DNA from 2 places in the Streptomyces sp. NBC_00690 genome. Region 1 is predicted to be linked to the other one. Evidence: riboswitches for the same ligand, from Rfam matches in the RefSeq annotation. Region 1 holds a riboswitch; the other holds the start of a gene.
What was found. A riboswitch is a leader RNA that binds a small molecule or an ion and turns the genes downstream of it on or off. The one in region 1 is predicted to bind S-adenosylmethionine.

Region 1 (15,716 bases):
TCCACACCCCCCGGCGGGATGTGGACCCCATGTACATATAGATGAGCGCGTCGGTGGCCGATCGCGTCGCAGTTGCCGCGGAGTCAGACCGCGAGCTTGACCATGTCCGCCTGCGGACCCTTCTGCCCCTGCGAGATCTCGAACTCGACTCGTTGCCCCTCCTCCAGGGTGCGGTAGCCGTCCATCTGAATCGCGCTGTAGTGGACGAAAACATCCGCACCACCGTCGACCGCGATGAAGCCGTAGCCCTTCTCCGCGTTGAACCACTTGACGGTGCCCTGAGCCATGCCTAACTCCCCTATTACTGGCCCTTGCGCAGGACCGCACTTCGCGGACCCGGGTCAGACCTCACCTGATTCGGTTTTCCTCGCCGGAGTGGCGAGGTGACTTCATAGGCGTGCGCCGGAACGCGTCGACCGCGGCTGAATGTATCTGCCCAACTGCCCTCTGCAACAGGTCAATCGGACGACAATTCGCAGGCTCAGCTAACGGGAAATTGATATGAATTCAAGAAATTCCGGGGCAAGTCGGGCCCGACAAAGAAGACTTATGAGACAAATCCCCGAAGCACATTGGCTGTTTCTTATCGGAGCTGGGGCGCATTCTGTTGCTCGGCTGAGGGAGCAGCGCAGGGGCCTTCCCCAACTGTATCGCGCTCAACCATGCAGAATTGCCCCCTCCGTTTCTCTCACGGAGGGGGCAATTGAAATGACGTTGCGTAATTAGCCACCGGCCACGGCGGGGATGATGGAGATGCCCGCACCGTCCGGGGTCGCCGTCTCCAGGCCCTGCTCGAAGCGGACGTCGTCATCGTTCACATAGACGTTGACGAAGCGCCGCAGCTTGCCCTGGTCGTCCAGGACGCGCGCAGCGATGCCCGCGTGGTTCTTCTCCAGGTCCGCGATCACCTCGGCGAGGGTCGCCCCCTCGGCCGGGACCTCGGACTTGCCGCCCGTGTAGGTGCGCAGAATGGTCGGGATGCGGACGTTGACGCTCATCTTCGGGTCTCCCAGTGATCCGTTGGTCAGTTGGCCAGGCCGGCGGCGCGGAAGGCGTCCAGGCTCGGGCGGATGGTCGCCGAAGGGCCGGTGGTCGGGGCGACGGCGTCCAGGGTCTTGAGGCCGTCACCGGTGTTGAGGACGACCGTGGTGAGCGAGGGGTCGAGCACGCCGCTGTCGATGAGCTTGCGCGTCACTCCGACGGTCACGCCGCCCGCGGTCTCGGCGAAGATGCCCTCGGTACGGGCGAGCAGCTTGATCGCGTCCACGATCTGCTCGTCGTTGACGTCCTCGACGGCACCGCCCGTGCGACGGGCGATGTCCAGGACGTACGGGCCGTCGGCGGGGTTGCCGATCGCCAGGGACTTGGCGATGGTGTCCGGCTTCACCGGGCGCACCACGTCGTGCCCGGCCTTGAAGGCCGCGGACACCGGGGAGCAGCCCTCGGCCTGTGCACCGAAGATCTTGTACGGGCGGTCCTCGACGAGCCCGAGCTTGATCAGCTCCTGGAACCCCTTGTCGATCTTGGTGAGCTGGGAGCCGGAGGCGATCGGGATCACGATCTGGTCGGGCAGCCGCCAGCCGAGCTGCTCGCAGATCTCGTACGCGAGGGTCTTGGAGCCCTCGCCGTAGTACGGGCGGAGGTTGACGTTGACGAAGCCCCAGCCCTCACCGAGCGGGTCACCGATCAGTTCGGAGCAGAAGCGGTTGACGTCGTCGTAGTTGCCCTCGATGCCGACCAGCTCACCGCCGTAGACCGCGGCCATGACGACCTTGCCCTGCTCCAGGTCGTGCGGGATGAAGACGCAGGAGCGCAGTCCGGCACGGGCTGCCGCAGCGCCGACCGCACCCGCGAGGTTGCCGGTGGAGGAGCAGGACAGCGTGGTGAAGCCGAAGGCGCGAGCGGCCTCCACGGCGATGGCGACGACCCGGTCCTTGAAGGAGTGGGTCGGGTTGCCGGAGTCGTCCTTGATGTGGAGCGAGCCGGTCACACCGAGTTCGCGGGCGAGGTTGTCAGCCTTCACGAGCTTGGTGAAGCCGGGGTTGAGATTGGGCTTGTCCGCCACGTCGGCGGGGACGGGCAGCAGCGGTGCGTACCGCCAGATGCTTTCCGGGCCCGCTTCGATCCGCTTACGCAGCCCCTCGGGGTCGCCCGTCGGAAGGTCGTAGGCGACTTCCAGCGGCCCGAAGCACGAGGCACAGGCGAAGATCGGACCGAGTTCGAAACGCTCGCCGCACTCGCGACAGGAAAGCGCCGCGGCGGGTCCGAGATCGAGCGTGGTGGTGTCTGCGACAGTCTGCACAGCCATGGAGGCGAGGCCCTTTCTCCTCATCTTCCTCATGACGCATTTCGCCATGAGACGGATTTGGCACCTTCCCGAGCCGGGAGCCTCGCGGCGCTGAATCGGCTGCCTCGCACGACGGACAGTTCCGTACGGAACTGTCTGCGGGTGGCGGCGACTCTTGATGCGACGGAGACCGGCTGGAGGGTTGCCGGGGCTTCAACGGGCCGTATCCCTCTGCCCCTCTGGATGAGCGGTATTCGATTGTTGATCATGCGGGGCGGTGATCGCTCCGCACCGGTGTACGCATCACCCCGACGTGCGCCGGGCTTCAGCGTTGCTCAAGACTGTAACCGAACGACCGGACTGTTGAGATAGTCGTCCGAACCGCGAGATGGATCACAAAGTGCAGGAGTGGCGAACGTGCTGGAAGAGGTGGAGCGCTGGCTGACCAGGCGTTCCTGGTCAGCAGCCGACCGCCCGCTGGCCCGGATGATGGCGGCGAAACGCGCATCGGGAACCACCGTCAGTGTGGTCCTTCCCGCCCTGAACGAAGAGGCGACGGTCGGCGAGATCGCGACCGTCATCCGACGTGAGCTGATGGAGGCGCTGCCGCTCGTCGACGAGCTGGTGGTGATCGACTCGGGCTCCACGGACCGTACGGCCGAGGTCGCGGCGGCGGCGGGGGCACGCGTGGTGCACCGGGACACGATCCTGCCCCGGATCCCTGCGGTGGCCGGCAAGGGCGAGGTGCTCTGGCGCTCCCTCATGGTGACGCACGGTGACATCGTCTGCTTCGTGGACGCGGACCTCAGGGAGTTCTCGGCGGACTTCGTGTCCGGGATCGTGGGGCCGTTGCTCACCGAGCCCGAGGTGCACTTCGTCAAGGCGATGTACGACCGCCCGCTGGGTGAGCTCGCAGGTCAGGGCGGTCGGGTGACCGAACTGGTGGCCCGCCCGCTGCTGAATCTGCACTGGCCGGCCCTGGCCGGGTTCGTCCAGCCGCTCGGCGGCGAGTACGCGGCACGGCGCTCCCTGCTGGAGCGGCTCCCGTTCCCCGTTGGTTACGGGGTGGAGCTGGGGCTTCTGGTGGACGCACTGCACACGGTCGGGCTCGATAGCCTGGCGCAGGTGGACGTCGGCTCCCGCAAACACCGCCACCAGGACGGCCAGGCACTCGGCCGGATGGCGGCGGCGATCTACCGGACAGCTCAACTTCGACTGTCCCGAGGTCACTTGGTACGGCCGGCGCTAACGCAGTTCGAGCGTGGCGAGAAGGGGTTCGTGCCGCGGACCCATCCGGTGGACACGGAGGAGCGTCCGCCGATGCGCGAGATCGGTGAGTATGCGGCGCGTCGCGCCGCATAGTGATGACTAGCACCGTTTCAGTGATGACTATCCTATTTATGAACTTTGGACGTCATGTACTGAGAGGCACCGGAATCTTCGTCATCGTCGCCGCCATCGTGGGTGCCGCCGCCCCCACGAGCCCGGCGAGCAGCCCTGCCACGGAACGCCTCTGGCTACTGGGCGGGCTGGCATTGAGCCTGACGGCGGCGGGGGTGGTGGCGGTGGCGGCGGCACGGGGGCGGCGCAAGGGGTGAGATCTGGTGGTGTGGGCTTGGCTGTTTCCGGGTGGGGCTGTGCCTGGGTTTCCGCCTTGGGTGGCGGGGGGTTCCGTCCTCAAACGCCGGACGGGCTGGGGTGGGGCGGGGCTGCGGGTTTTGGCTGTTTCCGGGCGGAGCTCGTTCTGTGAGTTCAGCTCTGGGGGGTGCGGGGTTCCGTCCTCAAGCGCCGGACGGGCTGGGTGGGGCGGGCGGAGCTTGTGTGTTGGGGGCTGGTCTGGGGGGCGGGGCTTGGGTGGTCCGGCTGGGGTTTGGGTGGGGTGCGGGTGGTGGGGGTGCTTTCGGGCGTGACTCCTCAGCGCCGGCGGCCAGCGGCTGATCCGTTGGTGGCGGCTCTGAAGCCGCCGACGCTTCCGGGGACACCCCCTGCGCGCCCCCAATACCGCAACTGGCTCTGCCTGCCCCCGGCCCATCCACAAGTCGAGCTCAGGAGGGCGCTACCCAGTACCGCGACCAGGTCTTGCTTGCCCCACGCTCGTCCATGGGTCGGGAAGTCGGGAAGTCGGGCTCAGGGCCAGGTGCCCAGTGGCGCAACCACGTCTACCTGCGCCCAGCCCATCCATAGATCGGGCTCAGGACGGCGCTACCCAATACCGCGACCAGGTCTGCTTGCCCCTCTCAACCCATGGACAGGGCCACGGGCAAGCAGAGCGTCGCCGCCGCTGGGTGCCCGTCCTACCCGACCTATGGACGAGCGGCCGTGGATCAAGCTTCGGCCCCAGGGAAGGGAGTTTGCGGGTCCAAGGGGGGCAGGCGCATTTGCGAGGCGGGCCCAGGGGGGCAAACAGGTCTGCTTGGCACTGGCCCTTGGGGTGGCCAGGGGTGGGGGGAGGGATTGAGCCAGTTGTGGTGAGGGGGGACTCTTGAGGGCGAACGCACGTTTGGGGGTTTGCGGGACGGGCTAGGTTCGCGACATGGTCTCCGAGCACTCAGCTGCCCAGATCCTCGTCGCGTCGAACCGCGGCCCCATCTCCTACACCGTCCGGGATGACGGGACCCTCGACTCGCGGCGCGGAGGCGGTGGTCTGGTTTCCGGGCTCTCCGCCATCGGATCGGAAGCCGACGCCCTGTGGGTGTGCTCGGCCCTCGGTGACGGCGACCGGGAGGCGGTGCGTCGCGGTGTCGGCGAGCAGGGCGTCCTCATGCTCGACATCGACGCGGACATCCACCACGACGCCTACAACGGCATCGCCAACTCCGTGCTCTGGTTCATCAACCACATGCTCTACCAAACCCCACTGGAACCGGTCTTCGACCTGGAGTTCCGACGGCAGTGGGGTGCGTACGAGCAGTACAACCGCGCCTTTGCGCAGGCCCTCGCCGACCGTGCTGGCGAAGGTGCCGCGGTCCTGGTGCAGGACTACCATCTGGCGCTCGTCCCCGGGATGCTCCGTGCGCTGCGGCCCGATCTCAAGATCGGTCACTTCTCGCACACCCCCTGGGCCCCGGTGGACTACTTCCGGTTGCTGCCCGACGACATCTCCCGCCAACTGCTGCGCGGGCTGCTGGGCGCCGATCGAACCTGTTTCCTCACCCGGCGCTGGGCAGATGCGTTCACCGACTGCTGCACGGAGTTGCTGGGAGCAGAGGCGCTCAAGGGCATCGACATCGGAGTGCACGGGCTCGGCGCGGACGCGGAGTTCCTGCGCGAGCGGGCGCACCGGCCCGATGTGGACGAGCGTCTGGCCGACCTGCGGCAGCAGATCGGGCCGGAGGGGACGGACCGTCGGACCATCGTGCGCGTCGACCGCACCGAGTTGTCCAAGAACATCGTGCGCGGGCTCCTGGCCTACCGGGAGCTGCTGAGCACCAGGAGCGAATGGCGCGAGCGCGTGGTGCACGTGGCATTCGCGTACCCCTCCCGTCAGGACCTGTCGGTCTACCGCGACTACACGGCCGAGGTCCAACGGGTCGCCGATGCGATCAACGCCGAATTCGGAACGGACGGCTGGAGCCCGGTCGTCCTGCATGTGAAGGACGACTTCGCGCGTTCTCTGGCCGCGTACCGCTTGGCTGACGTGGCGCTGGTCAACCCCATTCGCGATGGCATGAACCTGGTCGCGAAGGAGATCCCGGTGGTGTCGGAGGCGGGCTGCGCCCTGGTGCTGTCACGGGAGGCGGGCGCCCATGAGGAGCTCGGCGAGGACGCGATCACGGTCAATCCCTATGACGTGACCGGCACAGCGGAGGCCCTGCACGAGGCGCTGACCATGCCCGCCGCCGAGCGCTCCCGCCGCACTGCCCGACTGGCCGCCGCTGCGACGGCGCTGCCGCCGCAGCGGTGGTTCCTCGACCAGTTGGACGCCTTGCGCGAGCAGCGCTGATCGGCGCTGCTAAAGGCTCTCCGCCAGGGCGGCGAGGAAGTCGACGACGGCGGCCGGACCGGGAAGGAGGAGGTCTGCCCGTTCGGCCAGTTCGGGGACTTCCGCGCTGCCGCTGCACACGAGCAGTCCGGGCAGACCGTCCGAGCGGAGCTTCTCCACGGCCGCGAACGCGGGCAGGTCGCCCAGGTCGTCACCGGCGTAGAGGACGGCTTCGGCGTCGACCTCGCGTACGTAGTCGGCGAGGGCGACGCCCTTGTCCATGCCAGGTGGGCGGATCTCCAGCACCATCCGGCCCGGTTCCAGGATCAGACCGTGGCGGGCCGCAAGGGTGGCCAGTGGTTCGCGCAGGGCCTCGAAGGCTCCCTGCGGATCGCTGGCACGGCGGGTGTGGACCGCCACCGCCTGGCCCTTCTCCTCGATCCAGGTGCCCTGCCAGGCACCGATGCTGTCGAGGAACCCCGGCAGTTCGGATCGTACGGCGGCGACGCCCGGATGTGGTGCGGGTGTGTTCACGGTGCCGGAAACAGCGTCCCAGCGTTCTGATCCGTAGTGTCCGAGGACGACGAGGTGATCGAGGCCCGCCACTCCGGCGAAGCCTCCGTAGCGAACGGCGACACCCGCGGGGCGGCCGGTGACCACGGCGACGGAGGCGACCTTGGGCGCCAGTTGCGCCAGTGCGGGTACGGCGCCCGGGTGGGCGCGTGCGCGCTCGGGGTCGGGAACGATCTCGGCGAGTGTGCCGTCGAAGTCGAGAGCGACGACGGCCTTGTGCGGTCTGGCCAGAAGCGCGGCGAGACCTTCACGGCCCGCGGGCGTCGACGGCGACGGCAGGGAGTGCGCGTGCGGAGAGCTGCCCATGCTCCGACCCTATCGGCGGGCGCGTTGTGCGTCTCTGATCCGGCGCAGGCGATTGACGGTGATCGGGTCGTGGGCGAGTGCCCGCCGATCGTCGAGGAGGGCGTTGAGCAGCTGGTAATAGCGGGTCGGAGAGATCCCCAGGTCCTCCCTGATGGCCCGTTCCTTGGCGCCGGGCCCGGGCCAGGAACGGCGCTCCATCGCGAGCACCGCCCGATCGCGCTCGGAGAGCTCGGTGGGACCGGGGGAGGCGGCCTGATCGTCGGTCATACGATCCAACCTATCGGCGGATGCCTCCCCCCGCCCCTCACCCGGTTGCGCCGGGTCGACGGCCCGCTCGGTCAGCGCGAAGGACCGAAGGAGCGATGTCGGGGAGGCTCGGCTACTCCCGTTGCTGCGCCTCGCGGGCCTTCTGGGCGATGTGCTCCAGGACCTGCCGGGGGCTGCCGCCGGGCTTCACCGCGTTGCCGATGTTCTGCTTGAGCTCCTCGCTGACGGTCGCCCAAGACGTCTTGTCGACCGGGGGCAGCACCGACTCCGGCAGCTCGTCGAGGAACTGCTTCAGGTCCTGGTGTTTCGGGTCGGCTTCCATGGCTTCCGACGCGGAGACCGTGACGGGCAGCAGGGCGTTCTGGGCGGCGAAGTCGAGGACGTTCTCGTCGGTGAAGAGGAAGTTGAGGAAGTCGCCTATCTCGGTCTGGTGCCCGTTCTGCTTGAAGCCCATGATCCAGTCGGCCACGCCCATGGTCGACCTCGACCGTCCGGCGCGGCTGGGCGTGGTCACCATGCCGACGTCGACGCCGGCGGCCCTGGCGGACTTCATCAGGGAGGGATGGCCGTTGAGCATGCCGACTTCGCCCCGCGTGAAGGCGGCGAACGCCTCCTTGCGGTTCAACTTGCCGGGAGCCACTGGGCCGGTGAGCTTCTGGTCGACCAGGTCGGACTTCAGCCACTCAAGGGCTGCGGTGTTGTCCTCGGAGTCGATGTCGTAGACACCACTGGGGTCGACGTAGCCGTTGCTCCCTGCGCCGAGGAGCCACACCATGGTCTCGGCCTGGGCCTCCTCCGGCCCGAGGGGGAGCGCAATGGGATAGCTGACTTTGGTGTTGGTCTTCAGGAGCTGTGCCGCTGCGCCCAGTTCCTCCCAGGTCTGCGGGGGCTTGACTATGCCCGCCTTCTTGAAGTGCTCCTTGTTGTAGAAAAGCATTCGAGTGGAGGCTGTAAACGGAAGTCCGAAATGCACGCGCCGCTGCTTGCCCGCTGCGACGAGGGGGGCGAGGAAGTTCGCCTGGACGGGGATGGAGAGGAGTTCATCGGCGGTGTAGAGCTTGTCACCGGCTGCGTAGTCGGCGTACGCACCGATTTGGGCGATGTCGGGAGCCTCACCGGCTTTGACCAGCTCGGCGACCTTGCGATCGATATTGGTCCAGGATTCGATCTGGACTTCCACATTGATGTCGGAGTGCGCTGCTTCGAACTTGTGAACGACGCCGTCCCAGTAAGCACGGCTGCTGTGACCGCCGTTGACGTCGTAGTCAGCGGCGATCAATTTCAGGGTGACCACATCGGCTTCGCCCGATGCGCCGCACCCCGCCAAGGCAACCGCCATACCTAGTGCGGCCGTAGCCGCGGTCAGTCTCAAGAAGTGCCGTTGCACAGCTCTTCCCCCACTATTGGTACTGATGGCTGGATTTACTCCGGTCCGCTCCCCGTGGCGCCCCCGTTTATGCCCCCCGTGGCGCCCCTCGCGGCCTCATTGAGGCCCCAGAGATGAGCAGCGATTTTCCACCATGAAACCTTCAGTGGTCTACGCCCTCTGATCTCACTTTTGCAACGTCTCTTCCGAAGGAACCTTTCAGAAAGCTGTGCCTAAAGTGGCGGTCGTTGCCCGTGTGTGTGGTGGGCTGCTAAGCACATATCGGCACGTCGTCGCCATCACGACTGGGTGCCGGTCCGAGAACAGCATGTACGTCGCTAGGAGCCATGCCAGATGTCCCGTACCGCAGCTGAGATAGCCACCCAGCCCAATTGCTGGCGACGCGCGGCAGAAACCGCCAAAACCTTCGATGGACTCCCCCGGTCGGGCGAACGAGTGGCCGTGACGGGGTGCGGCACATCCTGGTTCATGGCCATCGCCTACGCCGCTCTGCGCGAGGCAGCCGGGCTCGGCGAGACCGATGCATTTGCGTCATCGGAGTTCCCGTCGGGACGGACGTATGACCGTGTCGTGGCCATCACCCGGTCCGGGACCACCACCGAAGTCCTGGAGCTCCTCCAGCGGCTCAAGGGACATGTCCCGACGGTGGCTCTCACTGCCGACCCCGCAACGCCCGTGATGGAGGCGGCGGACACGGTGGCCGTACTGGACTGGGCGGACGAGGAATCAGTGGTCCAGACCCGTTTCGCAACCACGGCCCTGGCCTTCCTGCGGGCCGGCCTCGGTGAGATTCCCGGAGTGAAGTCGATCGCCGAAGCCGCGGTGGACGCGGAACTGGCCGTGACGGAACCGCTGCCGGACGGGGTGCTGGGAGCGGAGCAGTGGACCTTCCTGGGCCGGGGGTGGACCTACGGTCTCGCTCTGGAGGCCGGCTTGAAGATGCGTGAGGCGGCGGGGGCCTGGACCGAGGCGTATCCGGCAATGGAGTACCGCCACGGACCGATCGCCATCACCGGACCGGGACGGGTGGCCTGGGTCTTCGGCGAGCTGCCGGAGGGCCTCTCGGTGGACGTCGCCGGGGTTGGGGGGACCCTGGTGGCGAACCGGGGAGTGGACCCCTTGGCGGACCTGGTACGCGCCCAGCGACTGGCGGTGGAGCTCGCGGAGTCAAAGGGCTACGACCCCGATCGCCCCCGCAACCTCACCCGCAGCGTGATCCTCCCCCAGTCCTAACCCACCCCACGCCCGGCTCTGCCCCCACCAGGCAGAGCCGGGCCCCGAGCCCGATCCACACCCCGCCGACCGCTCCCCCTGGGCCCGCCTCGCGAATGTGCCCCGCCCCCCTTGGACCCGCAAACTCCCCTCCCCCCGGGGTCGAAGCTTGATCCACGGCCGCTCGTCCATAGGCCGGGCTCAGGACGGGCGCCCAGCGGCGGCGACGCTCTGCTTGCCCGTGGCCCTGTCCATGGGTTGAGAGGGGCAGGCAGACCTGGTCGCGGCATTGGCTAGCGCCCGTCCTGAGCTCACCCCATGGACCGGGCCAGGGCCAGGCAGACCTGGTTGCGCCACTGGGCACCTGCCCTGAGCCCGACTTCCCGACTCCCCGACTCATGGACGAGCGTGGGGCAAGCAAGACCTGGTTGCGGTGTTGAGTAGCGCCCTCCTGAGCTCAACCCGTGAATGAGCTGGGCGCAGGTATGCCTGGTTGATGTTCTGGGGGCGCGCAGGGGGTGTCCCCGGAAGCGTCGGCGGCTTCAGAGCCGCCACCAACGGGCCAGCCGCTGGCCGCCGGCGCTGAGGAGTCACGCCCGAAAGCACCCCCACCACCCGCACCCCACCCAAACCCCAGCCGGACCACCCAAAGCCAAGCCCCCCAGACCAGCCCCCACAGCAAGGGCTCCACCCGCCCCACCCAGCCCGTCCGGCGCTTGAGGACGGAACCCCGCACCCCCCAGAGCTGAACTCACAGAACGAGCTCCGCCCGGAAACAGCCAAAACCCGCAGCCCCGCCCCACCCCAGCCCGTCCGGCCCTTGAGGACGGAACCCCACCCCCCAAGGCGGAAACCCAGGCACGGGCCCCACCCGGACCAAGCCAAGCCCCTCCTAAAACAATCCCCTCACCCCACCCGCCCCCCACACCCCACCACCCCCACCCACAACAGCGTTAATCGATCAAGACAAACCACCCCACACCCCACCCAACCCCATCCGTTCGGTTTTGTACGGGCCCGCAACAATCACAGCTAGTGGACTAGACCTTTCGGTGTCTCTCGCGCCAGACTGTCCACGTGAGACACGTCATCGCCCTGGATGTGGGCGGCACCGGCATGAAGGCCGCCCTCGTCGGGGTGGACGGGACCCTCCTCTATGAGGCCCGCCGCGCCACGAAGCGAGACCGTGGGCCTGATGCCGTCGTCCAGTCCATCCTCGACTTCGCCGACGACCTTCGCACCCATGGCAAGGAGCAGTTGGGAGAACCCGCACTCGCCGCAGGTGTCGCCGTCCCCGGAATCGTCGACTCCGAGCTCGGCGTCGCCGTCTACGCAACCAACCTCGGCTGGCGTGACGTACCCCTGCGTTCGATCCTGAGCGACCGACTCGCAGGCATCCCCGTCGCCCTCGGCCACGACGTCCGCACCGGCGGGCTCGCCGAAGGCCGTATCGGAGCCGGGCAGGGCGCCGATCGCTTCCTGTTCGTGCCCCTGGGCACCGGCATCGCCGGTGCCATCGGCATCGGCGGCACCATAGAAGCCGGCGCCCACGGGTACGCGGGCGAGATCGGCCATGTCATCGTGCGGCCCGACGGACCGCACTGCGGCTGTGGGCAGCGCGGCTGTCTGGAGACGCTCGCCTCCGCAGCGGCCGTCACCCGCGCCTGGGCCAAAGCCAGCGGTGACCCGGGCGCCGACGCGGCCGACTGCGCCAAGGCCGTCGAGTCCGGCGACCCCAGAGCCATCGCCGTCTGGCAGGACGCTGTCGACGCCCTCGCCGCGGGCCTGGTCACCGCCATCACTCTGCTGGACCCGCGCACCCTGATCATCGGTGGCGGGCTGGCCGAGGCCAGGGAAACCTTGTTCACACCCCTACGGGCAGCGGTGGAAGCGAGGGTCACGTTTCAGAAGCTGCCCTCGATCGTCCCCGCAGCCCTCGGGGACACCGCTGGATGCCTGGGCGCGGGCCTGCTCGCCTGGGATCTGATCGCCACCGACTCGGAGGTAACCGCCTAATGGCCGCACGCGCCGCACTCGCTGATAGCGCCGCACGCGCCGCACACGGGGCATCCGGCGACAGCACGATCCTCACCGGAGCCCGGGTCGTGCTGCCCACCGGGATTGTCGAGAACGGGCAGGTGAGCATCGAGGGCACGAAGATCACCGGTGCTGCACCGGCCACCGCACCCCACCGTGATCTCACCGGGCACTGGATCGTTCCCGGCTTCGTCGACATCCACAACCATGGCGGTGGCGGCGGCTCCTTCACCGGCGGCAGTGCCGAGGACGTGCTCCAGGGCGTCCGGACGCACCGGGAGCACGGCACGACCACGCTGGTCGCCTCGATGGTCACCGCGGAGATCGACTTCCTCGCCCACCGGGCTGGAGTCCTCTCCGAGTTGGTCGAACAGGGCGACCTCGCCGGCATCCACTTCGAAGGCCCCTTCATCTCGCCCTGCCGCAAGGGCGCACACAGCGAAGAACTGCTGCGCGACCCCGACCCGGCCGAGGTGCGCAAGCTGATCGACGCGGCGCGCGGCACCGCGAAGATGGTGACGCTCGCCGCCGAACTGCCCGGTGGCATCGACTCCGTACGGCTCCTCGCCGAGCACGGCGTCATCGCGGCGATCGGACACACGGACGCCACCTACGAGCAGACCGTGGAAGCCATCAACGCCGGCGCCACGGTGGCGACGCACTTGTTCAACGCGATGCCTCCGCTGGGCCACCGCTCCCCCGGCCCGATCGTGGCACTGCTGGAGGACGAGCGGATCACCGTCGAACTGATCAACGACGGTACGCACCTCCACCCCGCCGCACTGGAGCTGGCCTTCCACCGCGCGGGCGCGGGCCGGGTCGCCTTCATCACGGACGCCATGGACGCCGCGGGCTTCGGCGACGGCCGCTACCAACTCGGTCCGCTGGCCGTCGACGTCATCGACGGGGTGGCCCGCCTCACCGAAGGCGGTTCCATCGCGGGCTCGACCCTCACCTTGGACACCGCCTTCAGACGGGCCGCCACCGTGGACCGGCTGCCCGTCACCGACATCGTCCAGGCGATCTCGGTGAACCCGGCGAAGCTGCTCGGCGCGTACGACCGGGTCGGCTCGCTGGAGCCCGGCAAGGACGCCGACCTGGTGGTACTGGACGATCAGTTCCGCCTCAAGGGTGTTATGCGCCAAGGCAGCTGGGTGATCGAACCCCAGTAACCCGGGCCCGGCAAGGTCCTCCCGCAAGGGGCGACCGGACGGTGGCCGGCACATCATTGCTGGTACGGCGAGGCGGTTGGCCCGGGGTCTGGGCCGACCGCCTTCCGTTTGGCATGATCAGTACCAGCCAGCAATCCGGTTCAGCAGGGGGTGTCGCGGTGATCCTCACAGTCACGCTCAACACCGCGCTCGACATCACCTACCAGGTCAGCGCACTGACCCCGCACGGCAGCCACCGAGTGGACAACGTAGTCGAGCGGCCAGGCGGCAAAGGGCTGAATGTCGCCAGGGTGCTTGCCGCCCTGGGTCAGGAATGCGTCGTCACCGGCTTTGCGGGCGGACCGGTCGGGGCGGTGCTCCGGGACCTGCTCGCCCCCTTGGCCCCAGTGGACGCGCTCGTTCCCATCACCGGGTCCACCCGCCGCACGATCGCCGTCGTGGACGGCGCCAGCGGGGACACCACCCAGCTCAACGAACCCGGCCCCACGATCACCACCGCGGAGTGGACCGCGTTCCTCCGTGCGTACGAGACGCTGCTGCGCGATGCGGACGCCGTGGCGCTGTGCGGCAGCCTCCCCCCGGGAATCCACGTCGGCGCCTATGCGGAGCTGATCCGTCGCGCCCGGACCGCGGGCGTACCCGTACTCCTGGACACCAGCGGGGAACCCTTGCGCCGGGGCATCGCCGCCCGCCCCGACCTCATCAAACCCAACCTCGATGAGCTGGCCCAGCTCACCGGCTCCCGTGAACCGCTGCGCGCCACCTGCGCAGCGCGCCGCCGCGGTGCGCGGGCGGTCGTCTCCTCGCTCGGTGCCGATGGGCTGTTCGCCGCCACTCCCGAGGGAATCTGGCACGCCGCCCCGCCCGCGCCGGTGCGCGGCAACCCCACCGGCGCCGGCGACTCGGTGGTCGCGGCGCTCCTCGCCGGCCTGGTCGATGAGGTGCCCTGGCCGGAGCGGCTGGCCCGAGCGGTGGCACTGTCGGCGGCGACGGTACTGGCCCCCGCGGCGGGGGAGTTCGACTCCCCGGGGTACGCAACGCTGCTGCCCCGGGTCACCGTGACCGAGCACCAGGCAGCGGCATGAGCCCCGCCGGGAAACACCCCTTCGTACCCGCCCTTCGGACGCCTTCGCTCCTTCGCACCGTGCACCATCGCACCACCGGGGGCTCGCCCCCGCGCACCACGGGCCCTCGCCCGGGAAATGGGACCGCACCATGCCACTCGTCAGCACCGGTGAACTCGTCTCGGCCGCCGTGGCCGACGGCCGGGGCGTAGCCGCCTTCAACGTCATCACGCTGGAACACGCCGAAGCCATCGCGGCGGGGGCGGAGAGCACCGGTGTCCCCGCGATCCTCCAGATCTCCGAGAACGCCGTCAGGTTCCGCGGTGGCCGGCTGTCGGCCATAGCTGCGGCTGCGGCTGCCACCGCCCGCTCGTCGTCCGCCCGCCTCGCCCTCCACCTCGACCATGTGGTCTCCCCCGACCTGTTGCGCACCGCGGACGGCGAGGGCTTCAGCTCGGTGATGTTCGATGCGTCGAAGTTGCCGTACGGGAAGAACGTCGAGGCCACCGCGGAAGCGGTCCGCTGGGGGCACGAGCGGGGCATCTGGGTCGAGGCCGAGTTGGGCAAGGTCGGCGGCAAGGAAGGGGAGGCCCCGCTCGACGCCCACACCCCGGGAGTGCGTACGGACCCGGCGGAGGCCGCGGCCTATGTGGCGGCGACCGGGGTGGACGCCCTTGCGGTCGCCGTCGGCTCGTCCCATGCGATGACCGAGCGCACCGCCACCCTGGACCACGGGCTGATCGCGCGGTTGAGGGACGCGGTTCCCGTCCCGCTGGTGCTGCACGGCTCGTCCGGTGTTCCGGACGACGAGATCCGTGCCGCGGTGGCCGCGGGAATGGTCAAGATCAATGTGGGTACGGCGCTGAACACCGCGCTCACGGCAGCGGTCCGCGACCATCTGAGCGCGAACCCCCAGGTGGTGGACCCGCGGAAGTACCTGGGACCGGGCCGCACGGCCATGACCAACACCGTGGCGACCTTCATGCGGCTCTTTCTCGCTGCCTAGCGATGGCAGGGACCGGAATCACGCTCACGATCACGCGGGAATCACCGGGCGTTGATCGACGGGGAGTTCCCGAATGAAATCCGCCCCGTCGGCATGCCGACGGGGCGGATTCTTGGCTTCTCACGGTCCCGGCGAGCGAGTCGACTCAAGCTCACCGAGGTCCGTGGGGAGTCAGCGCTTGTTGCCGGCTTCCAGCCGGACCTGGTCGAGTATGGCCTCGCACTGGTTGCCCTGCTCGCAGGAGATCTTGAGGTCGTTCTTGCCCTTTTCAAGATCGATCCAGACGAACGTGCGCGTCCAGCCCTTCTCCCAGTCGCCCTCGGCGGCCTTGGCGAAGTTCGACATATTGATCTTGCGCGGTGTGCCGTCGTTGATCGTCAGCGAGGTGTGGGCGTCCTTGCCGGGCACACCGTAGGTGATGTACATCGTGTGCGGGCCGCCGGCGGGCACGTCCACCGACCAACTCGCGGAACCGCCGACACC
Region 2 (15,716 bases), 1.4 Mb from region 1:
CTGGACCATCAGACCCCGCGCGGCAAGGTGCCCGCCGAGGTCGCCAGGCGCGCCAAGCGGTACGGTCGTGAAGTGCTCGCGCTCGCCGGCACGATCGGCGAGGGTGCGCACCACGTGCGTTCGGTGGGCGTGGACGCGTACAGCTCCATCCTGCCCGCGCCGGTCAGTCTGACGGAGGCGCTCGGGCGCGGCGGCGAGTTCCTCACCGACGCCACCGAGCGCGCCCTGCGGATGGTACTGATCGGAACCCGCCTGTCAGCGGACGACGATCGTCAGGCGGAGGGGGCCGTGGTCCTGTCGGGGACGCACCGACCGTCCTCGGTCCGGTAGTTCCAGCGGGCGCCGTCACGAACGAGTTCCTTGACGGCACCGACGAAGCGCTCCACGTGCTCGTCAGGGGTGCCGGCGCCGAAGCTGACCCGGATCGCGTTCAGCGAGCCGGGGGTCTCGTCCGGTGCTCCGCACTCACCCGGCTCCTGCGGGGTGCTGCCCAACAGGGTGCGGACCAGCGGATGAGCGCAGAAGAGCCCGTCGCGCACTCCGATGCCGTACTCGGCGGAGAGCGCGGCGGCGAAGTGGGAGCTGTTCCAGCCCCGGACGACGAAGGAGATCACGCCGACCCGCGGAGCCTCGTCCCCGAACAGGGAGAGCACCTTGACCTCGGGCACCTCGGCGAGACCCGCGCGGACCGTGGCGACGAGGCGCTGCTCACGGGCGACCAGCCGGTCGAAGCCCTCTTCGCTCAGGGCCTTGCAGGCGGAGGCGATGGCGTAGACACCGATCACGTTCGGCGAGCCGGCTTCGTGGCGGGCGGGCGTGGTGTGCCATTCGACGTCCACGCCTCCGTCGGAGCGGCGGGCGACCTGACGGGAGGCGCCGCCGCCCGCGAGGTAGGGCTCGGCGTCCTGGAGCCAGTCGGCGCGACCTGCGAGGACGCCCGAACCGAAGGGCGCGTAGAGCTTGTGGCCGGAGAAGGCGACCCAGTCGACGTCCAGTTCGCTCACGGAGACGCGGTGGTGGGGTGCGAGTTGGGCGGCGTCGAGGACGATCCGGGCGCCGTGGGCGTGGGCGGCTGCGGTCAGTTCGCGTACCGGCCAGAGCTCACCGGTCACATTGGACGCTCCGGTGACGCAGACCAGCGCGGGGCCGTACGGATCGCGGTCGGCGAGTGCCCGCTCCAGGGTGGCGACGGCCTCGTCGGGGGTGCGGGGCGCGTTGAGGTAGGTGACCTGGGCGCCCTGCCACGGAAGCAGGGAGGCGTGGTGCTCGGTCTCGAAGACGAAGACCTGGCAGTCGGCGGGCAGGCAGGCGGCGAGGAGGTTGAGCGAGTCCGTGGTGGAGCGGGTGAACACGACCTGGTCGGTGCTGCGGCAGTCGAGGAACTCCGCCACCGTGCGACGGCTGTTCTCGAACAGGTCGGTGGAGAGTTGGGAGAGGTAACCGGCACCGCGGTGGACGCTGCCGTAGTACGGCGCATAGGCGGCGACATCGTCCCAGACGCGCTGGAGGGCGGGTGCGCTGGCGGCGTAGTCAAGCGCGGCGTAGGTGACTTCACCCCCGGTGACGAGGGGGACGGTCACATCACGGCCGAGCACGGGGAGCGGGGCGGCACAGGCGGGATCGGTGTCCGCAGCGGAGGTGGCGGTGGTGTTCGGGCGTGCGGAGGTGCTCGGGCGTACGGACATGGCGGAATCTCCCGGGGTGACAGGCGGCGTGTCTTCATGACCCGTACACGGGCAGGGCAAGAGAGCCTCGCTGTACGGGGATTGCCTCAGAGCACGCGGGATGTCCGCGTGGAGGTGTACTGAAGGAGGGGCGAAGAGCCCTATCGCATTCGCTTGCTCACGAGACTGCTCCCTTGAGGACCAGGACCCCAGGGTTCGCAGGGGTCCGCGCTTGCCACGGGCCTCGCTGCCCACGGCCTGGTCTTCACCCGGGGCACCCCGCCACGGACGGAGGGTTGCCGGACAGCGGGCCGGGGCCGTAATCGCTGTCACTCATGACCTGAGGAGACGGTATGCCAGTGCGTCGCGATACCGCAACCCGTTCCGCATTCCGGACGCACCATGCCGCACCCTGCTGTGCGGGTTGCTCGGGGCGTACGCCGGCGGTCGTGTCGGGGCCACCCCCAGCGACACGACCACCGACGGCGCACGGCTTCAGGCGTTGCTGGCGGCCACCCAGCGCTCCAACGCGGCGAGGGCGGCCCCGGAGTCGATGGCCTCGGCCGCCCGGGCGAGGCCGGCCGTCAACTGCTCGTTGAGCGTGCCGTCCGACGGTGATTGGGCCACCAGCGCCGCCGCCGAGTTCAACAGGACCGCGTCCCGGATCGGACCCTTCTCACCGCCCAGCAACCGGCGCGCCACATCGGCGTTGTACGAGGCGTCCGCACCGCGCAGGGCCTCCACCGGCACCAGGTCGATACCGATGTCCCGCGGGTCGAACCGCTCCTCGCGGACCGTCCCGTCCCGGACCACCCAGACGTGCGAGGTGGCGGTCGTCGTCAGTTCGTCGAGACCGTCGTCGCCCCGGAACACCAGCGCCGAGGAACCGCGCTCCGCGAGCACGCCCGCCATGATCGGGGCCATCCGGGCATCCGCGACCCCCGTCGCCTGGGCCATCACCCGGGCGGGGTTGGTCAACGGCCCCAGGAAGTTGAAGACGGTACGGATGCCGAGTTCCTTGCGGGCCACGCCCACGTGGCGCAGCGCCGGATGGAACTTCACCGCGAAGCAGAACGTGATGCCCGCTTCCTCGGCCACCTCGGCGACCCGCTGCGGGGTCAGCTCCAGGTTCACGCCGAGCTTCTCCAGCACGTCCGAGGCTCCGGAGGCGCTCGAAGCGGCGCGATTACCGTGCTTGACGACCTTCACACCGGCGCCCGCGACCACGATCGCGGACATGGTGGAGATGTTCACCGTCTTGGCGCCGTCGCCCCCGGTGCCGACGATGTCGACGCACGGACCGGGCACTTCGATGAGATGGGCGTGCTCGTACATGGTCCGCACGAGACCGGAGATCTCCTCGACGGTCTCGCCCTTGGCCCGCAGGGCGACCGCGAGGCCGGCGATCTGCACATTGGTGGCCTCGCCGCTGAGGATGCGGTCCATGGCCCAGGCGGTTGCACGGGCACTGAGGTCACGGTTGTCGAGGAGGGCGTTCAGCACGACGGGCCAGGAGAGGTCCGCCACGCTGTCGCCGCCAACCGGGGTCACAACGTTCATGGTCCGCTCCAGGGTCCACAGGCTGAATGGATACGACCCACCCTATCCAGCGCCGGGGACGGCAAAGAGCCCCGTCCAATCATTGGACGGGGCTCCTGCTGTGGCGATCAGCGAGTGCTACGGATGATCAGTGGTGGCCGTGGCCGCTCGTGATCTCCTTGTACTCCTCTGTGGTCGGCTTCGGGATCTGGTTCCCCTCGCCGTAGAAGCCCTTGCTGAGGCTGACCTTGATCCGCTGGGTCGGGCCGACCTTGCGCTCGACACCGTTCTCGTCGACCGTGGGGCCGGCGTCCAGCGGCTGGTACTGCTCGTGCGAGGTGAGCGTGTACAGCTGGCCCTGGCTGAGCGGCTCGTGCACCTCGATGAACTCACCGTGCGGCAGCCGCTTGATGATGCCGGTCTCGCGACCGTGCAGCACCTTGTCGCGGTCGCGACGTTGGAGACCGAGGCAGATGCGCTTCGTGGCGATGAAGGCGAGGACCGGTCCGACGAAGAAGAAGATCCGGACGAACCAGGTGATCGCGTTGATCGACAGGTTGAAGTGCGTGGCCACGATGTCGTTGCCGCCACCGATGAGCATGATGAAGTACGCGGTCAGCCACGCCACACCGAAGCCGGTACGGGTCGGGGTGTTGCGCGGGCGGTCCAGGATGTGGTGCTCGCGCTTGTCGCCGGTGACCCACGACTCGATGAACGGATAGAGCGCGATCGCCCCCAGCACCAGCGGGAAGACCATCAGCGGGACCATCACACCGAGTGCCAGCGTGTGACCCCAGGCGTTGATCTCCCAGCCGGGCATCACTCGGACCAGTCCCTCGGCGAAGCCCATGTACCAGTCCGGTTGGGCTCCGGTGGAGACCTGATCGGTGCGGTACGGGCCGAGTGCCCAGATCGGGTTGAGCGTCGCAATCGCTGAGATGGCCGCGATCACACCGAAGACCAGGAAGAAGAAGCCTCCGGCCTTCGCCATGTAGACGGGCAGCAGCGGCATGCCGACGACGTTCTTCTCGGTCCGGCCGGGGCCCGCGTACTGGGTGTGCTTGTGGTAGACGACCAGGATCAAGTGGCCCACGAGCAGTCCGAGCATGATGCCCGGCAGTAGCAGGATGTGGATCGAGTAGAACCGGGCCACGAAGTCGTGGCCTGGGAACTCCCCGCCGAATAGGAACATCGAGATGTACGTACCGACGACCGGTACGGACAGGATCGCGCCCTGGGTGAAGCGGACACCGGTGCCGGAGAGCAGGTCGTCCGGGAGCGAGTAACCGGTGAAACCGGTGAACATGCCGAGGACGAGCAGCAGGAAGCCGAACAGCCAGTTGATCTCGCGCGGCTTGCGGTACGCGCCCGTGAAGAAGACGCGCATCATGTGGACCATCATCGCGGCGATGAAGATCAGCGCGGCCCAGTGGTGGATCTGCCGGATCAGCAGACCGCCACGGACGTCGAAGCTGATGTCCAGCGTGGAGGCGTACGCCTCCGACATCCGCACGCCCTGCATGGGCACGTAGCTGCCGTGGTAGACCACCTCGTTCATCGACGGGTGGAAGAACAGCGTCAGATACACACCCGTGAGGATGATGATGACGAAGCTGTAGAGGCAGATCTCACCGAGCATGAAGGACCAGTGGTCCGGGAAGATCTTGCGCATGTTGGCCTTGGCCAGGGAGTAGATCCCGAGCCGGCCGTCCGCCCAGTCGGCGACGCGCTCGCCGGCCGGGGCCTTGCGCTGGTTGTCAGCGCCCTTGGACTCTGTCGTAGTGCTCATCCGCGCTCCCAGAAGGAAGGTCCGACCGGCTCCGCGAAGTCGCCGAGTGCTTCGAGATTGCCCTCGGTGTTCACACCGATCCGCAGCTGCGGGAGGGCGTGACCGGCGGGGCCGAAGATGACACGGGCTCCGTCGGAGAGGTCGAAGGTGGACTGGTGGCACGGGCAGAGCACGTGGTGGGTCTGCTGCTCGTAGAGGCTGATCGGGCAGCCGACGTGCGTACAGATCTTCGAGAAGGCGACGATGCCCTCGTGCGACCACTCAAGCTCGCGCTTGTCCTTGATGTCGTCGGGACGGATCCGGACGATCATCAGGGCCGCCTTGGCGATCTCCTTCTGGAATTCGTGGTCGTCCATCTCCAGGCCCTCGGGCATGGCGAAGACCAACGAACCGACAGTGATGTCCTCGGGACGCAGCGGCTCCATCGTGTTCATGTTGATGAGCTGCTTGCCCTTGGCCCAGAGCGTGGTGCGGAGCTTCTTCTCCGGCAGCGGGCCGAGGTCGCGCAGCAGGACCACTCCGGAGAGCGGCACCAGCGCCATCGCACCGAACATCGTGTTGCGGATCAGCTTGCGCCGGCCGAAGCCGGACTCCTCGTTGCCCGCCGCCCAGTCGGCCATGACCTGGGCCTTGACCTCGGGGGACGCCGCGATCGGGTGACGCTCGTCGGCGACTTCCTGATCGGACATCAGGGTGCGGGCCCAGTGGACCGCGCCCGCGCCGATGAAGAAGAGCGCGCCACCGAGCGTGAGGCCGAGCGAGAAGTTCAGCGCGCTCACCCGGCCGAAGGGCCAGATGTAGACGAGCTGGTCCACGGGGAAGATCACGAAGCACGCGATGAAGGCGATGGTCGAGAGCATCGAGAGCGTGAACATCAGAGCCACCGCGCGCTCGGACCGCTTGGCGGCCCTCTCGTCGATGTCCTGTATGCGCGGCTTGTGGGCCGGCAGTCCCGGATCGGCGAACGGATTGTCGTCCGCGCGCTGGGCTACGGCGGTGTTCCCGTGCCCCGCCGCGCCGTGCGCAGCGCCCTGCTCTTGCGGCAGGTTCTCTTCTGGAATGTCTTGGCTACTCATGACTTCTTGGCCTTAGCGGTGTGGGCCGCGACCCAGACGGCAACTGCGATCAACGCACCCAGTCCGAAGACCCAGGCGAACAGGCCCTCACTGACGGGCCCGAGCCCACCCAGCGAGAGACCGCCCGGGCTGGACGACTCGTTGGGGTCGTTCATGGCCTCGACGTAAGCGATGACGTCCTGCTTCTCCTTCTCCGGCATCACCCCGTCGGGGAAGGAAGGCATGTTCTGCGGGCCGGTCTGCATGGCCTCGTAGATGTGCTTGGCGCTCACCCCCTCCAAGGTGGGGGCGTACTTGCCGTCGGTCAGCGCGCCGCCCTTGCCGGTGAAGTTGTGGCACTGGGCGCAGTTGGTGCGGAACAGGTCGCCACCGTTGGCGATGTCAGCGCCCTTGGCGCTGTACTGCTTCTCGGTGGGTGTGATCGGACCGGCACCGAAGGAAGCAACGTACGCGGCCAGCTGGTCGATCTGGGCCTGCGTGTAGATGTTCTTCTTCTTCGGCACCTGTGCGCCGGGCTGCTGGGCCGGCATACGGCCGGTCGCGACCTGGAAGTCGACGGCGGCGGAACCGACACCGACGAGGGTCGGACCGTCAGTGGTGCCCTGACCGCCGGTTCCGTGGCAGCTGGCGCAGCCAACGGTGTAGAGCTTCTTGCCCTCCTCGATGGCGAGGGACTGGGAGGTTTGATCGGCCTGCGCCTTGTCCGCAGGTGCGAACGCGGCGTACAGCCCCCCGGTGGCCGCCAGCGCGAGGAGTAGGACGACGACCGCCGCCAACGGATGGCGTCGTCGTGCGGAGAGCTTTTTCACGGATTACCCCGGTGTCAGGATTTTCTGCGTCGATGCTTCTGGACTGTGTCTGCTTCGGGCTTCTGCGTCCGGCAGTGTCGCCCGCGCCGTTACTTGATCAAGTAGATCGTGGCGAAGAGGCCGATCCAGACGACATCGACGAAGTGCCAGTAGTAGGACACGACGATGGCGGCGGTTGCCTGCTCATGGGTGAATCTCCTGGCCGCATAGGTACGGCCCAGGACCAGCAGGAAGGCGATCAGTCCGCCCGTCACATGCAGTCCGTGGAAGCCGGTGGTCAGGTAGAACACCGAGCCGTACGGGTCCGACGAGAGCGAAAGCCCGTGCTGGACCAGTTCGGTGTATTCGTACACCTGACCGCCGACGAAGATCGCGCCCATGATGAACGTGATCACGAACCAGCTGCGCAGCTTCTTCACGTCTCCGCGCTCGGCGGCGAATACGCCGAGCTGGCAAGTGAGAGAAGAGAGCACCAGGATCGTGGTGTTCGTCGCCGAGAACGGGAAGTTCAGAAGGTCGGCCTTCTCGGACCAGAACTCGGCACCCGTTACCGAGCGCAAGGTGAAGTACATCGCGAAGAGGGCCGCGAAGAACATCAGCTCGGAACTCAACCAGATGATGGTTCCGACGCTGGTGAGGTTCGGCCGATTGACCGACGGGTGCGCGTGCCCGGTTTCTACTGTCGTTGCTGTCGCCACGACCGACATTATGTCGGTCGCTTATCCCGCCCTCACTCCGGGGGGTGCCGTTCGGTGTGTCAGTACCCGCTGTGCTGCCCGAACGGCCGATCACCGCAGTGTCCGAACCGCTGTTTGCGCGGAGTTGGAGCGAGTACGATCCGGCCCATCGGTACCTGATCCAACGAGGGGTTCGGCGACGGCCCCCACAGCCCGATCCAAGCGACGCGGAGGAACGATGCAGCCGACCGCCACCGTGCTGGTCTACAGCGATAACGCCAACACCCGCGAACAGGTGCGGCTGGCCGCAGGGCGCAGGCCCGCGGCCGATGTTCCCCCGGTTGAGTTCATCGAATGCGCAACCCTGCCGGCCGTCCTCAAGCGGCTTGACCAGGGCGGGATCGACGTCTGCGTGCTGGACGGCGAGACCGTGCCGGCGGGCGGCATGGGCGTGTGCCGCCAGATCAAGGACGAGATCTTCGACTGCCCGCCGGTGCTGGTCCTCATCGGCCGCCCGCAGGACGCCTGGCTGGCGACCTGGAGTCGCGCGGAAGCCGCTGTGACGCTGCCTGTGGACCCCGTGGACTTCGCGAGGGCACTGGCCTCACTTCTGCGTGAGAGGCTCGCAGTAGAGGCGTGAGTGGCCTTCTGGGGCCCCTGGTGACCCCGGAAGGCATCGGACCTACCGGGGAGATCGGGCCGGGGCGGGTCGCGAAGGCGACGCGGCCCGCCCATCTGCCCCACCCTCGACCTGGGGCCTGGACCTAGACCTGAGGCCGCAGTCGGGCCGCGTCGACGGGATTGCTGCCGTCCGGGGTCCCTGCCACCAGTGCACTGCCCTGCCGCCAATCGGCCCAGGACAGGTTCCAGTCCCCGAATCCATTGCCGAACGGGTCCATGTCGTCGCCGTAGCTGTTGACGACCTGGACGATGTCGCCCTCGCGGACGGTCTCGTAGAACCAGGCCGCGTTGCCCGTCGACATTCCGGTGCAGCCGTGGCTGACGTTGGCGTACCCGTGCGAGCCGACCGACCACGGCGCGGCGTGCACGTACTCGCCGCTCCACGTGACCCGTGTGGCGTAGTACACGGGCAGGTCGTACCCCTCGTCGCCGTAGATCCCGACGCTCGTGCCCCGCATCCGGACGAAGTACTCCTTGCCGAGCACCACTTTGACGCCGTTGCGGGTGGAGAATCCGGGCTTGCCCGTGGTCACCGGAATGGTGTTGATCACTTCTCCGTTGCGCTTGACCGTCATGTGGTGCGACGAGGCGTCGGTGATGGCCTCGATGCGGTCTCCGATGGAGATCTTCAGGGCCTTGGACGTGCCGCCGTACAGGCTTCTTGCGACCTTCACGCCCTGGAGGTTGCTGGCGGCGGTGACGCTGGTCCCGGCTGGCCAGTAATCCTTGGGCCGAAAGTGGAGCTTTTCGTCGTCGACCCAGTGCCAGGCGCCGTCGACGGCCGGTTTTGAGTCAATCTTGAGCGCCCGTTCGATGACCGCCCGGGCCGCCTTGTCCTTGACCGGAAGGCTCAACTCGGCGGTGATGGGCTGGCCCACGCCGTAGGTGCCCGCCTCGGGTCCGAAGGCGACCGTCAGCTTGCGCTGTGCGGGTGATGTCTCAAAGGAGAGCGTACGACTGCCCGGTGCACCCTCGGAGTCCTCCGTGGCCACGCGGGCGGTGTACTTCACCCCTGCCGACAGCGCCCCCGTGGAGCGCCAGCGGCTGCCGTCGGCGGACAGTTCCCCGGCGAGGTGATGGCCTGAGTCATCGATGACGGTCACGTCCGTGATCCGGCCCTCGTCCCCCTTGACGTCGATCTCCAGGGGCTTGTCGGGATTCGCCTTGCGGCTGTCCGCGGGTGTGTTGAACGTGATCTGCTCGGCCGCGTCGAAGGGCTTTCCGGTGAGCGGGCTCGGGTCAGAGAAGCCACACGCGATCGCGACCGCCCCCAGGGAGACGACCAGGAGGGTGCAGCGGAGGGTCGTGCGGGTGCGGGGCGTCTGGTTCATAAGCACACGCTATGAAGACCCGTCCACCACGGCGCGCCGAACACCTCCAAATGGGCGGGCCCGGCTTCCCCGTTCGAGTGACGGGAAAGCCGGGCCCGGCCGTGATGCGCTGACGCTGTGTTACTGGTTCTGGCTCTCACCGCGGTAGTACTCGAACACCCAGCCGAAGAGGCCGACGAGGATGATCGGGACCGAGAAGTAGAGCAGCCACCAACCGACCGCCACACCGAGGAACGCGAGCGCTCCACCGATGGCCAGCGAGAGCGGCTGCCAGCTGTGCGGGGCGAAGAACCCGACCTCGCCGGACTCATCCGCGATGTCGGCTTCCTTGTCGTCCTGGGCCATGGCGTCCACACGCCGGGCCGTGAACGCCAGGTAGTAGCCGATCATGACGCTCAGACCGAACGCCAGGAAGAGCGCCGTCGTACCGGCAGGCTCCTTCGACCACACGCCGTAGAGGATGGCCACGGCGAGGATGAAGACGCTCAGCCAGAGGAACATCTTTCCCTGGATCTTCACTTGGCGGCCTCCCTTCCATCGGTGATGGCCTGGTCGACTTCACCACGGTTTTCGAGCTGGTCGACCAGCGCGATCTCCGGGTGGTGCAGATCGAAGGCCGGAGATTCGGAGCGGATGCGCGGAAGCGTGAGGAAGTTGTGCCGCGGGGGCGGGCAGGAAGTAGCCCATTCCAGCGAACGTCCGTAGCCCCACGGGTCGTCGACCTCGATCTTCTTGCCGAACTTGGCGGTCTTCCAGACGTTGTAGATGAACGGAAGGACCGACGCGCCGAGCACGAATGAACTGATCGTGGAGATGGTGTTCAGAGCGGTGAAACCGTCGGCGTCGAGATAGTCCGCATAACGCCGCGGCATACCTTCCGTACCCAGCCAGTGCTGCACCAGGAACGTTCCGTGGAAACCGATGAACAGGGTCCAGAAAGTGATCTTTCCAAGCCGCTCGTCGAGCATCTTGCCCGTGAACTTCGGCCACCAGAAGTGGAACCCGGCGAACATCGCGAAGACCACGGTGCCGAAGACGACGTAGTGGAAGTGCGCGACGACGAAGTACGAGTCGGAGACGTGGAAGTCCATCGGGGGCGACGCCAGGATGACACCGGTCAGACCACCGAAGGTGAAGGTGATCAGGAAGCCGATCGTCCAGAGCATCGGTGTCTCGAAGGACAGCGACCCCTTCCACATGGTGCCGATCCAGTTGAAGAACTTCACACCGGTCGGTACCGCGATCAGGAAGGTCATGAAGGAGAAGAACGGTAGGAGCACACCGCCCGTGACATACATGTGGTGCGCCCACACCGTCACCGACAGACCGGCGATGGCGATCGTCGCGGCGACCAGGCCCATGTAACCGAACATCGGCTTCCGACTGAAGACCGGGATGATCTCCGAGACGATGCCGAAGAACGGTAGGGCGATGATGTACACCTCTGGATGGCCGAAGAACCAGAAGAGGTGTTGCCACAGCAACGCTCCGCCGTTGGCCGAGTCGAAGATGTGTGCGCCGAACTTCCGATCCGCCTCCAGCGCGAAGAGCGCGGCGGCGAGGACCGGGAAGGCGAGCAGGACCAGCACACCGGTCAGCAGCACGTTCCAGGTGAAGATCGGCATCCGGAACATGGTCATGCCGGGAGCGCGCATGCAGATGATCGTGGTGATGAAGTTGACCGAACCGAGGATCGTGCCGAAGCCGGAGAAGGCCAGGCCCATGATCCACATATCGGCGCCCACACCCGGCGAGCGGACCGCGTCCGACAGCGGGGAGTAGGCGAACCAGCCGAAGTCGGCCGCACCCTGGGGGGTGAGGAAGCCGGCCACCGCGATGATGGAGCCGAACAGGTAGAGCCAGTAGGCGAACATGTTCAGCCGCGGGAAGGCCACATCGGGCGCCCCGATCTGAAGCGGCATGATCCAGTTCGCGAATCCGGCGAACAGCGGCGTCGCGAACATCAGCAGCATGATCGTGCCGTGCATCGTGAACGCCTGGTTGAACTGCTCGTTGGACATGATCTGCGTGCCCGGACGGGCCAGCTCGGCGCGCATGAAGAGCGCCATCAGTCCGCCGATGCAGAAGAACACGAACGAGGTGACCAGGTAGAGCGTACCGATGGTCTTGTGGTCGGTGGTCGTCAGCCACTTCACCACGACGTTGCCGGGCTGCTTGCGCCGCACCGGCAGCTCGTTCTCGTACGAGTCATCAGCTGCGGCGGCACCCTGGGATTCGTTGAGGATGCTCACAGTTGCTTCTTCTCCGAGTTCTTGGCCGGGGTCGACTGCTCAATGCCCGACGGGAGGTAACCGGTCTGCCCCTTCTCGGCAAGCTCCTTGAGGTGCTGCTGGTAGCGCTCGGGGGAGACCACCTTGACGTTGAAGAGCATCCGGGAGTGGTCGACACCACAGAGCTCGGCGCACTTGCCCAGGAAGGTGCCCTCACGCGTGGGGGTCACTTCGAAGACGTTGGTGTGTCCCGGGATCACGTCCTGCTTGAAGAGGAAGGGGACAACCCAGAAGGAGTGGATGACATCGCGTGAGGTCAGCACGAAGCGGACCTTTTCTCCCTTGGGGAGCCACAGTGTCGGGCCGGGGTTGCCGGTCTGGGGGTTCCGGGTTCCGGGAATGCCAGCGTCGTACACGCCGCCCGCATTGGCCGGGAACTCATCGCGGTACTTGTCCGGAATCCCCTCCAGGTTCTTTTCGGTCTTAGCGTCGCCCTTGGAGCCGTCCACATCCTCGATGTAGTTGAAGCCCCAGCTCCACTGGTAGCCGACCACGTTGACCGTGTGGGTGGGCTTGTCCGAGAGGGAGAGAAGCTTGGACTCGTCACGTGCGGTGAAGTAGAAGAGCACCGAAACGATGATGAGCGGGACCACCGTGTACAGGGCCTCGATCGGCATGTTGTACCGGGTCTGCGGAGGCACCTCTACCTTGGTGCGCGTGCGCCGGTGGAAGATCACGCTCCACAAGATCAGGCCCCACACCAGCACGCCCGTGACGAGCGCTGCCGCCCACGAGCCCTGCCAGAGGGAGAGAATGATCGGCGCCTCTTCCGTAACCGGAGTAGGCATACCAAGACGGGGGAAATCCTTGTATGTACAACCGGTAGCGGTCGCAAGGATTAGGCCCGCAGTCAGCACCTGCGGCAGCTTCCGCCGCATCGGGCGCCGCGACGAGCGGTCGGAGCCGTTGGGACTCACGTAGCGCCTTCCCGAGAGTCTCGGCCCGCGCTACCGGCTGCGGCCGTCTCGCTGGTCGGTCGCCGGCCCTGACGCGGGCAGGGGTTTGGATGTTTATGCGGACCAAACCCTACTGGACGCTATTTGGGGTCGCGCGGGGAGGGTGCCCAACGCGCCGTCCGACACCCCGAAGGGATGGAATCCCCCTGCATATCGCGCGGTTTTCGACGGGAATCGCTAGGGAATCCAGAGCCGGATTCACATTCGGAGGCCATCACCGGATTCCATCCCGGACGGTCGCAGTCCACATCCCGCCGCGACTACCGAGTCCCCACACCCGGTGGAGATCTGACGCCCCTCCAGACCGCAGAGCCGAACCCGAGGGGGTTAGCGTGGCCGGGTGCCCTACTTCGACGCGGCCTCCTCCGCACCTTTGCACCCCGTGGCCCGACAGGCCCTCCAAGCATCCCTGGACGAGGGCTGGGCGGACCCCGCACGTCTCTACCGCGAAGGCCGCCGGGCGCGTTTGCTGCTCGACGCAGCGCGCGAGGCGGCGGCCGAAGCCATCGGATGCCGACCGGACGAGTTGACCTTCGCTCCCTCGGGGACGCACGCGGTGCACCTCGCGATCGCCGGGGCGACAGCAGGGCGGCGACGGGCCGGAAGCCGAGTGGTCGTCTCCGCGGTCGAGCACTCCTCCGTACTCCACGGCGCTGGTGAAGCTGCGGTCACCGTCCCCGTGGACCGGCACGGCCGGGTGGACGCCGCCGCCTTCGCCGGGGAACTCGCCAAAGGGCCGGGCGGGGGACCTGGCGAAGGCACCGCACTGGCCTGCCTCCAGTCCGCCAACCATGAAGTCGGCACCGAACAGCCGGTGGGCGAAGTCGCCGAAGCGTGCCGTGCGGCGGGCGTACCGCTCCTGGTGGACGCGGCGCAGTCCCTCGGGTGGGGGGCTGTGCCCGACGGGTGGTCGCTGCTCACCGCGAGCGCCCACAAGTGGGGTGGGCCCGCGGGCGTCGGGCTCCTCGCGGTACGCAAGGGGGTCCGGTTCGCTCCCAGAGGCCCGGCGGACGAACGGGAGTCGGGGCGCTCCCCCGGCTTTGAGAACCTGCCCGCGATCGTGGCCGCCGCCGCATCACTGCGCGCCGTCCGGGCCGAGGCCGCGGGAGAAGCGGTGCGCCTGCGGGGTCTGGTGGACCGCATCCGCACCCGGGTGCCCGAGGTGGTGCCCGATGTGGAGGTGGTGGGTGATCCGGTACGCCGACTCCCCCACTTGGTGACGTTCTCCTGTCTGTACGTGGACGGGGAGGCACTGCTCCATGAACTGGACCGTGCGGGATTCTCCGTCTCCTCAGGCTCCTCCTGCACATCGAGCACGCTGACTCCGAGCCATGTGCTGCGGGCCATGGGGGTGCTCAGCGAGGGAAACGTCCGGGTTTCGCTGCCGTCCGGCACCACAGCGTCCGAAGTGGAACGGTTCCTGGACGTTCTGCCGGAAGTCGTGTCGTCCGTACGGGAGCGGCTGGGGGCTCCGGGGGTGGGGGGGACGGTCCGGGGGGTGGGTGGCCAGGAGGTGGGCGCCGTGGGGGTGGGCTCCGAGGGGCCGGGTTCGGAGGGGCCGGGTGCCGAGGGGTCGGACTCCGAGGGGTCGGACTCCGAGGTACTGGTCCTGGACGCCCTGGGCAAGCTCTGTCCGATTCCCGTGATCGAACTGGCGAAGGTGATCGAGGACGTACGCATCGGCGGGGTGGTGCGGGTGCTGTCGGACGACGAGGCCGCCCGCCTGGACATTCCGGCTTGGTGTGCGATGCGGGGGCAGGAGTATTTGGGGGAGGAGGAAGTGGAAGGGGGGGTGGGGTATGGGGTGAGGCGGGTGGTGTGAGCTGCGGGGGTGGCCCGGGGGCTGCGGGTCTTGGCTGTTTCCGGGTGGGGCCCGTGCCTGGGTTTCCGCCCTGGGGGGTGGCGGGGTTCCGTCCTCAAGCGCCGGACGGGCTGGGTTGGCTTGGGCTGCTGGTTTTGACTGCTTCCGGGCGGAGCCCGTTCTGTGAGTTCAGCCCTTGGGGGTGGAGGGTTCCGTCCTCAAGCGCCGGACGGGCTGGGTTGGCTTGGGCTGCTGGTTTTGACTGCTTCCGGGCGGAGCCCGTTCTGTGAGTTCAGCCCTTGGGGGTGGAGGGTTCCGTCCTCAAGCGCCGGACGGGCTGGGTGGGGCGGGTGGAGCTTGTGTTGTGGGCTTGGCCTTGGGGGGCGGGGCTTTAGGGGGTCCGGCTGGGGTTTGGGTGGGGTGCGGGTGGTGGGGGTGCTTTCGGGCGTGACTCCTCAGCGCCGGCGGCCAGCGGCTGGCCCGTTGGTGGCGGCTCTGAAGCCGCCGACGCTTCCGGGGACACCCCCTGCGCGCCCCCAGTGCCGCAACTGGCTCTGCCTGCGCCCAGCCCGTCCATAAGTCGAGCTCAGGACAGGCGCTACCCAACACCGCAAACAGGTCTACCTGGCCCCGGGCCATCCACGGGGTGAGCTCAGGATGCGCGCTACCCAATACCGCAACCAGGTCTTGCTTGCCCCCAGCTCGTCCAAAAGCCAGGAAGTCGGGCTCAGGGCAGGTGCCCAGGGGGCAACCAGTTCTGCTTGCGCCTGGCCCTGGCTCCATCCGTGGGTTCAGCCAGGGTGGGGAGTGTTCCACTGGCCGTGGATCAGGCTTAGGTCGCGGGGCGCGGCCCCAGTGCCGTCGGCTTACCCCTGGGGCGTCCGCAGTTGAGACCCGGGCGGGAGTGTTCGTCGGGCCGGGGGAAAGGCCCCCGGCCCGGGTGGGGTTAGGCCAGGTGAGTCTTGACCTCGGTGCCTGCGTCTTCGCCGTATGCCTTGGTGAAGCGGTCCATGAAGTGCGCCCGGCGCAGGGTGTACTCCTGGGTGCCCAGGGTCTCGATGACCAGCGTCGCCAGCATGCAGCCCACCTGGGCCGCCCGCTC

Region 2: it holds a riboswitch for S-adenosylmethionine, as region 1 does, so the genes downstream of both, OID54_RS11110 (aminotransferase class V-fold PLP-dependent enzyme) here and thrC (threonine synthase) in region 1, are expected to answer to the same signal.

Annotation. Positions count from the first base shown of each region.
Region 1 is NZ_CP109009.1:3,944,454-3,960,169, forward strand. It holds gene OID54_RS17280 (cold-shock protein) at 84-287, opposite strand; gene OID54_RS17285 (MoaD/ThiS family protein) at 723-998, opposite strand; gene thrC (threonine synthase) at 1,025-2,308, opposite strand; SAM riboswitch class I at 2,326-2,537, opposite strand; gene OID54_RS17295 (glucosyl-3-phosphoglycerate synthase) at 2,705-3,649, shown strand; gene OID54_RS17300 (hypothetical protein) at 3,673-3,885, shown strand; gene OID54_RS17305 (alpha,alpha-trehalose-phosphate synthase (UDP-forming)) at 4,821-6,230, shown strand; gene otsB (trehalose-phosphatase) at 6,240-7,088, opposite strand; gene OID54_RS17315 (DUF3263 domain-containing protein) at 7,098-7,355, opposite strand; gene OID54_RS17320 (extracellular solute-binding protein) at 7,468-8,694, opposite strand; gene OID54_RS17325 (SIS domain-containing protein) at 9,076-9,975, shown strand; gene OID54_RS17330 (ROK family protein) at 11,032-11,970, shown strand; gene nagA (N-acetylglucosamine-6-phosphate deacetylase) at 11,970-13,163, shown strand; gene OID54_RS17340 (1-phosphofructokinase family hexose kinase) at 13,322-14,248, shown strand; gene OID54_RS17345 (class II fructose-bisphosphate aldolase) at 14,379-15,233, shown strand; gene OID54_RS17350 (carbohydrate-binding protein) at 15,405-15,716, opposite strand, start outside.
Region 2 is NZ_CP109009.1:2,509,194-2,524,909, forward strand. It holds gene OID54_RS11105 (glycerate kinase family protein) at 1-330, shown strand, start outside; gene OID54_RS11110 (aminotransferase class V-fold PLP-dependent enzyme) at 273-1,685, opposite strand; SAM riboswitch class IV at 1,888-2,005, opposite strand; gene trpD (anthranilate phosphoribosyltransferase) at 2,160-3,224, opposite strand; gene qcrB (cytochrome bc1 complex cytochrome b subunit) at 3,352-4,992, opposite strand; gene qcrA (cytochrome bc1 complex Rieske iron-sulfur subunit) at 4,989-6,068, opposite strand; gene qcrC (cytochrome bc1 complex diheme cytochrome c subunit) at 6,065-6,877, opposite strand; gene ctaE (aa3-type cytochrome oxidase subunit III) at 6,967-7,584, opposite strand; gene OID54_RS11140 (hypothetical protein) at 7,793-8,194, shown strand; gene OID54_RS11145 (L,D-transpeptidase) at 8,319-9,566, opposite strand; gene OID54_RS11150 (cytochrome c oxidase subunit 4) at 9,687-10,085, opposite strand; gene ctaD (aa3-type cytochrome oxidase subunit I) at 10,082-11,818, opposite strand; gene ctaC (aa3-type cytochrome oxidase subunit II) at 11,815-12,774, opposite strand; gene OID54_RS11165 (cysteine desulfurase/sulfurtransferase TusA family protein) at 13,154-14,635, shown strand; gene OID54_RS11170 (carbohydrate kinase family protein) at 15,561-15,716, opposite strand, start outside.